DNA from 3 places in the Caballeronia sp. NCF2 genome. Region 2 is predicted to be linked to each of the others. Evidence: predicted binding sites of a transcription regulator. Region 2 holds the regulator's gene; each other region holds the start of a gene.
What was found. The regulator FliA, encoded in region 2, starts transcription of late flagellar genes. The targets are predictions, from matches to a motif close to CTAAAGTTTNNNNNNNNNNNGCCGNTA.
Positions count from the first base shown of each region.

Region 1: motA (flagellar motor stator protein MotA) is a predicted target of FliA. The motif match lies at 1,040-1,066, and genes of this name have one in related genera.
Region 3: fliS (flagellar export chaperone FliS) is a predicted target of FliA. The motif match lies at 1,142-1,168, and genes of this name have one in related genera.

Region 1 is NZ_JALQDN010000001.1:245,798-248,061, forward strand. It holds gene flhC (flagellar transcriptional regulator FlhC) at 1-386, shown strand, start outside; gene NCS02_RS01165 (YfiM family lipoprotein) at 404-826, opposite strand; gene motA (flagellar motor stator protein MotA) at 1,112-1,972, shown strand; gene motB (flagellar motor protein MotB) at 1,998-2,264, shown strand, end outside.
Region 2 is NZ_JALQDN010000037.1:30,584-32,847, reverse strand. It holds gene NCS02_RS13920 (MinD/ParA family ATP-binding protein) at 1-698, shown strand, start outside; gene NCS02_RS13915 (RNA polymerase sigma factor FliA) at 717-1,448, shown strand; gene NCS02_RS13910 (GGDEF domain-containing protein) at 1,455-2,264, opposite strand, start outside.
Region 3 is NZ_JALQDN010000035.1:49,053-51,316, reverse strand. It holds gene fliF (flagellar basal-body MS-ring/collar protein FliF) at 1-440, opposite strand, end outside; gene fliE (flagellar hook-basal body complex protein FliE) at 712-1,086, shown strand; gene fliS (flagellar export chaperone FliS) at 1,329-1,748, shown strand; gene NCS02_RS13650 (flagellar protein FliT) at 1,778-2,107, shown strand; gene fliK (flagellar hook-length control protein FliK) at 2,161-2,264, shown strand, end outside.

The DNA of each region.
Region 1 (2,264 bases), on a different contig from region 2:
TGCCGTTCTCGACGGACTGGTTCATGACGTGGCAGCCGAACATCCATTCGTCGCTGTTTAACGGCATTTATCGCTTCATGGCGGCCAACGACAAGAGCCAGCCGACGATTCACGCGATCGTGAAAAGCTACCGCCTCTATCTCGAACACGCGGCGCTGTACGGCGACGAACCCGTGCTGTCGCTCACGCGCGCGTGGACGCTCGTGCGCTACTTCGAATCCGGCATGCTCCAGACCAACGTCTGCACGCGCTGCCGCGGACGTTTCGTCGCACATGCATACGAACTGCGCGCCGGTTACGTGTGCGGCCTCTGCCAGCCGCCATCGCGCGCGGGCAAGACGCGCAAGGCGGGCGCGGACCGCGAAGCGGGGCGGATCGCCGCCTGATCCGCGCCCGCGTCCGTCTAAAAGCGATCGTGGTACGAAAGCCCGACGGTCATCCCGTGCGGCGTGCGCTGATACATGATCGCCCAATGCGTCGCCGATGCGCCGATCCACGCACCCAGCGCGTCGGCGGCCAGATGCTTGTAGGAGAAGCCGTCCGTGCGGCAGGTTCCGTCGACGATTTCCTTCACCAAGCCCGGCGCAGTGCCGATCAACGTGCCGTAGACGACCGGATGGTCCGAGCCGCGCGTCAAATAGGCGCCGAGCGCGCCGAACGGCGCGGACGCGGCCACGTGGGCAAGTTTGTCGGAGCCGGTCCAGCTATCCGATGTCTGCATACGCCAGCCGCCGCGCGAACCGCTGCAGTCGAAACCCGCATGCGCGAATGAACTCGCGGTCACTGTCAGCGCGAGCGCGCTGGCCTGTTTCATTGGTCTTGTCATCGTTCTCTCCGATTTCACGACTTCGCGTCTCCAACAAAACTGAACGCGCGTTCGTATTATCGGCAGGAAATGTGATGTTTCGTGTCGAACGGGAAAATTTTGTTTCGCCGTTAGGAAAAGTTCGAGATTTCAGCGATTGAGACGCAGATTTTGCGAAACAGCGAGAAGGCCGCGCGGCAAACCGCACGGAACGTACAGCGGTTTGACCGTGCCCCAAAGTTTTCCGGTCGAGTGCCGTAAACCACTTAACGGCGGTCTTACCGCATCAAACGTGAGGACTCGACTGTGCTGATTTTCATTGGATCGCTCGTGACATTGCTGTCCGTCTTCGGCGGCTATGCCATCGAAGGCGGCCACCTTGGCGCGCTCATGCAGCCGGTCGAAATTCTGATGATCGCGGGCGCGGGCGTCGGCGCGTTCATCCTCGGCAACAACGTCAAGACCATCAAGGCGACGATTCAGGTGCTGCCGACGCTCTTCAAGGGCGCGAAGTACGACAAGAGCATGTACATGGAGCTGATGGGCCTGCTCTACGTGCTGCTCGCGAAAGCGCGCAAGGAAGGCACGCTCGCGCTCGAAGCGGATATCGAAGATCCGGCGAAGAGCCCGGTGTTCAGCCAGTACCCGAAGATTCTCGCGGACCATCACATCGTCGAATTCCTGACGGATTACCTGCGCCTCATGGTGAGCGGCAATATGAACGCGTTCGAGATCGAAAGCCTCATGGACGAGGAAATCGAGACGCATCACGTCGAAGGCGAAGCGCCGGCGCACGCGCTCACCAAGGTCGGCGACGCGATGCCCGCGTTCGGCATCGTCGCGGCGGTGATGGGCGTCGTGCACACGATGGCCTCCGCCGATCAGCCGCCCGCGATTCTCGGCGAGATGATCGCGCAGGCGCTCGTCGGCACCTTCCTCGGCATTCTGCTTTCGTACGGCTTCATCGGACCGCTCGCGAACGTCGCGGAACAGCGCGTCGCGGAGCAGACCAAGATGTTCCAGTGCATCAAGGTGACGATCCTCGCGAGCCTGAATGGCTACGCCCCCGCGATCGCGGTGGAATTCGGCCGCAAGGTGCTGTTCTCGACGGAGCGCCCGTCGTTCTCCGAGCTGGAAGAACACGTGCGCAAGGTCAAGTCGAAGTGACTTCCGCCATAGTCGAGACACAGCGATGAGCAACGATACCGATCGCCCGATATTCATCAAGCGCGTCGTCGCGGGCAAGAAAGGCCATCACGGCGGCGCGTGGAAACTCGCCTACGCGGACTTCATGACCGCGATGATGGCGTTCTTCCTGCTGATGTGGCTGCTTTCGTCGACGTCGCCGGTGCAGCGGCGCGGCATCGCCGAATATTTTCAGATGCCGCTCAAGGCCGCGATGGTCGGCGGCAAGACCGTCGGCATGGACAACAGCATCATCATGGGCGGCGGCCGCGAC
Region 2 (2,264 bases):
CGGGCGCGCTCGCCTCGGTGATGTCGGGCCGGCGCATGCTCGGCGATGCCGTCGAGCGCACGCCGTTCGGCTTCTCGCTGATGGCCGCGCCGCGCGACGAACGCATCGTTCACGATGCCGCGCAATGCCGCGCGCTGCTCGACGGTCCGGCGGACATCGTGCTGATCGATGCGCAACTCGATCGCCACGGCGCGCTGTCGACGCTCGCGGCGCAGGCGCATGACTTTCTTATTGTGACGCGGGTAGCCGCGTCGGCGATCACCGAGGCGTATGCGTGCATGAAACGACTGCACTACGCCCATGCGATCGGCCAGTTCCGCGTGCTCGTCAATCACGTGCAGAACCCGGCCGACGCGGCGGTCGCGTTCGACAACCTGTCGGGCGTCGCGAGCCGGTATCTGGCCGTGTCGCTCGTGCAGGCGGGATATGTGTCCGAGGATGCGCGCGTCGCTCGGGCGATGGAACTCTCACGCTGTGCAGTCGAAGCGTTCCCGGCCACGGCCGCGGCGCGCGACTACCGCGCAATCGCGGCGGAGCTCCTGCACTGGCCGATGCGCCCCGCGCCTTATATGCGCGATGCGGGCGGCCAGGCCGACGCGCGAAATCCGGTTAGCGACTCTGTACAGGGCGCGCGGGAGGCGTCGCATCGTGCGGCTGCGCTTCACGACTTTGCATTGAGCAGCACGGCGTCGATGTGATCAAGATAGGTGACCAAGATGTATAACGCCCAAGGCAAACTCTCACAGTCGGAAGTGCTGACGAAATACGCACCGCTCGTTCGACGGCTGGGGCTTCAACTCGTCGCCAAGATGCCGGCGAGCGTCGATCTCGACGATCTCATTCAGGCCGGCATGATCGGCCTGCTGGACGCGGCGAGCCGCTACAAGGAAGATCAGGGCGCGCAGTTCGAAACATATGCGAGCCAGCGCATCCGCGGCGCGATGCTGGATGAGCTCCGCGCGAACGACTGGCTGCCGCGCAGCATGCGCAAGACGTCGCGCGAAGTGGAATCGGCGGTGCACAAGGTCGAGCAGAACCTCGGCCGCGCGGCGAGCGAGCAGGAAATCGCCGAGCACATGAAGATGCCGCTCGACGAATATCAGTCGATGCTTCAGGACTTGCACGGCAGCCAGCTGATCTATTACGAAGACTTCGATCGCTCCGCCGACGACGAGCCGTTCCTCGACCGCTATTGCGTCGATCGTTCGGATCCGCTGTCCGCGCTGCTCGACGACAGCCTTCGCGGCGCGCTGATCGAAGCCATCGACAAGCTGCCCGAGCGCGAGAAGCTCCTGATGAGCCTCTATTACGAACGCGGCCTGAACCTGCGCGAAATCGGCGCGGTGATGGAAGTGAGCGAGTCGCGCGTGTGTCAGTTGCACAGCCAAGCGGTCGCGCGTCTGCGCACGAAGCTGCGCGAGCAGGCGTGGACGAGCGTCGAGGCCTGACGTTCCCTAGCTGATCTCGAAGTCCCGCGTCTCGGCGAAGACCGTTTTCCCTTCGCCGAGACTTTTCGCGCGGTACATCGCGCGGTCGGCGGCGCGCAGCACGGCGGTCATGCCGGTTTGATGCGCGGACGCCGCGCTCGAAAGCAGGCATGCGCCGATGCTCGCCGATACCGACACCGGCCGCTCCTGCACCGACGTAATTTCGCCGAGCGCCGAATGGATGTTGTCGGCCACCGACAACACGGCGTCGCGGTCGCGCATCTGATGCGCGAGCACGACGAACTCGTCGCCGCCCAGACGCGCGATGGTGTCCGACTTGCGCATGCGCTTCGCGAGCGAGTCCGCGAAGGCTTGCAGCAGCAGATCGCCGACGGCGTGACCGTAGGTATCGTTCACTTCCTTGAAGCCGTCGAGATCGATCAGAAGGAGCGCGATGGCGTGATCGCCATTGGCTTCGGGCGCGTTCATCGCGCGATCGACGACTCTTTCCAGCGCGTACCGGTTCGACAGACCCGTGAGCGGATCGGTCGATGCCTGACGCGCTAGATCGCGATTCGCGTTGCCGAGCCGATCGACGAGCACGCTCAGATACACCGATGCGCCGAGTACGCTCAGCGCGAGCCCGATCGCGGCGGGAAGATTCTCGTGCCACCACGGCTGCCAGACGGCTATCGCCGTGACGATGATGAGCGCCGTCGCGCACGATACGGCGAGCGTGCGCTTGCCGTATCGGCATCCCGAACCGATCAGAAACCAGAACATCACCCAGAGAAGCGGCAGCGCCCTTGCGCCGCCCGCGGCGAGCGCGAGCCCGAG
Region 3 (2,264 bases), on a different contig from region 2:
CCGACCGAGCCGGCCTTCGGCAAGCCCTGGCTCGCGAGACGCAGACGCGTTTCGTGCACCTGCTCGGCCGGCACGAGAATGGCGCCGCCGCCGTCGGAGAGCTTGTACGGAATGTTGCCCTGCTGGAGCGCGGCAACGATTGCGCCGCCGTCCCGGTCTGACAGATTGGAAAAGAGCACGCGATAGTCCGGCTGGCGCGACCACATGACGAGGCCCGCGACCACCATCACCAGAATCGCGACGGCCACGATGAGCGGCACGCGCGGATTCGAGCGGAACTGGTTGAGCATCGGCATGCGCTGCGCGAAGCCGCCGAAGTCGGCTCCCGCGCCGCCCGCGAGGCTCGCGCCGGCGGTGGCCGTTCCGGCTGCGCCCGGCTGTGCGCCCGCCAGGCCCATTCTGGCGTCGGGCGTGATGAGTGAGTTGTTGGGCGTTTCCATTTAGCGTCGAAGCTCCGAATCCTGAGGTTCCCCTCCGCCGCTTCCCGCTTCCATGTAAGCGGCGGTGGAGGACTTTTCACGATGGGGATTATCCGCAGAAGATTGCAAGTCGATTCGGCGAATAGAGCGGGGTTTTCCCCGTTCTTCCCGCGCTTTGAAAAACCGCCGGCTGCTAATCTTTTTCGTACTCGGCGAACCTCCGCAAATGCGGGCCGGGCATCGGGTCTCCGCCACGAGCGGCACCCGTTATTTCCTGTCATCCGGAGTCAACATGAACTTTCCGATCAATCCGCTTTCCTCGGCTATGTCGGCCATTCAGTCGATGGCGTCGCAAGCCGCCGGCGGCACCGGCGCCGCAAACGCCGCGTCCGTCGCGTCGGGCGCCGTCATGGGGCAGAGCGGGACATCGGGCGCGGCGAGCGCCGGCAGCTTCGCCGACGCGCTGAAATCGTCCATCGACAAGATCAGCGACAACCAGAACAAGGCACTCGGCGAGGCGCACGCATTCGAAATCGGCGCGCCGAACGTGTCGCTCAACGACGTGATGGTCGACATGCAGAAGGCGAACGTCGGCCTGCAGTTCGGCCTGCAGGTGCGCAACAAGCTCGTGTCGGCCTACAACGACATCATGCAGATCTCCGTCTGACGGTCTTCACATGATCCGTCCCTCGATCCTCGCGATTGCTCTAGAGCCTTGAGTCCTAAAGCTTTGCCGCGTTTTTCCGATAACCCCGGTAACGGCACGGCGAACGATGGTTCGCCCGCTTGAGGCGGGCGGCACGCTCGTCTCTCACCGGTTTTACCGGACCCACACGGATCAGGACGAGCGGCACGGCGTCCGCTTGAAGCCCGCGCACGCTGCGGCATCGCATAAGGAGAACCCGAGAGATGTATTCCCCAGGACACGCAGGAGCCAGCGCCTACGCACGCGTGGGCGTTCAGACAGGGGTGATCGGAGCGAGCCCGCACAGGCTGATCGTGATGCTGTATCAAGGCGCGCGTCAGGCGATCGCGCAGGCGCGCATGCATCTGCAGCAGAACAACGTCGGCGCGCGCGGCGCGGCGATCGGCAAGGCCATCAGCATCATCGAGAGCGGATTGCAGCAGGCGCTCAACAAGGATGCGGGCGGCGAGATCGCGCAACGGCTGGACGCGCTGTACACGTATATGACGCGCCGGCTGCTCGAGGCGAACATCAAGCAGAACGAGTCGATGCTCGTCGAAGTCGACGGCCTGCTCGCGACGCTGGAAGAAGCCTGGGTCGGAATTGGACAGGAAGTGGCGCAAATGACCGCCGTGCCCGCATGACGGGTATGAGCGTCGACTGCCTCGAAAGAATGAAGACGACACAAGAATATTTCGCCCACTACGAGGCCATTGCGGCGGTTTCCGGTCAGATGCTGGTGGCCGCGCGCGGTGGCGAATGGAGCGAGCTGAAGGCGTTGCAGGGCACCTATCGCGAGCTGGTCGACCGCCTGAAGGAAGTCGATACTGGTTCGGATCTCGACGAAACCGCCCGCGCACGCAAGCTGGACCTCGTGAAGAAGATTCTCGCCGACGACGCCGCGATCCGCGATCTGACCTCGCCGAGTCTCGCGCGCCTGTCCGCGCTCTTCACGGTCAACAGCCCGGCCCGCGTACTGAAGAAAATGATCGGACTGCGCTAGCCGCGGTTCCGCGCCCGCCGGACGATCCGGCCGGCGCTTACGAGGATGTGGGCATGACTGGACTCGATTCTGCGATCGCATCGTTGCTCGCCAGCCGCACCGAGCTCCTGATGTCCGCGATTCGCGCGCCGGGCGGCGTGAGCGGCAGCGGCGTGAC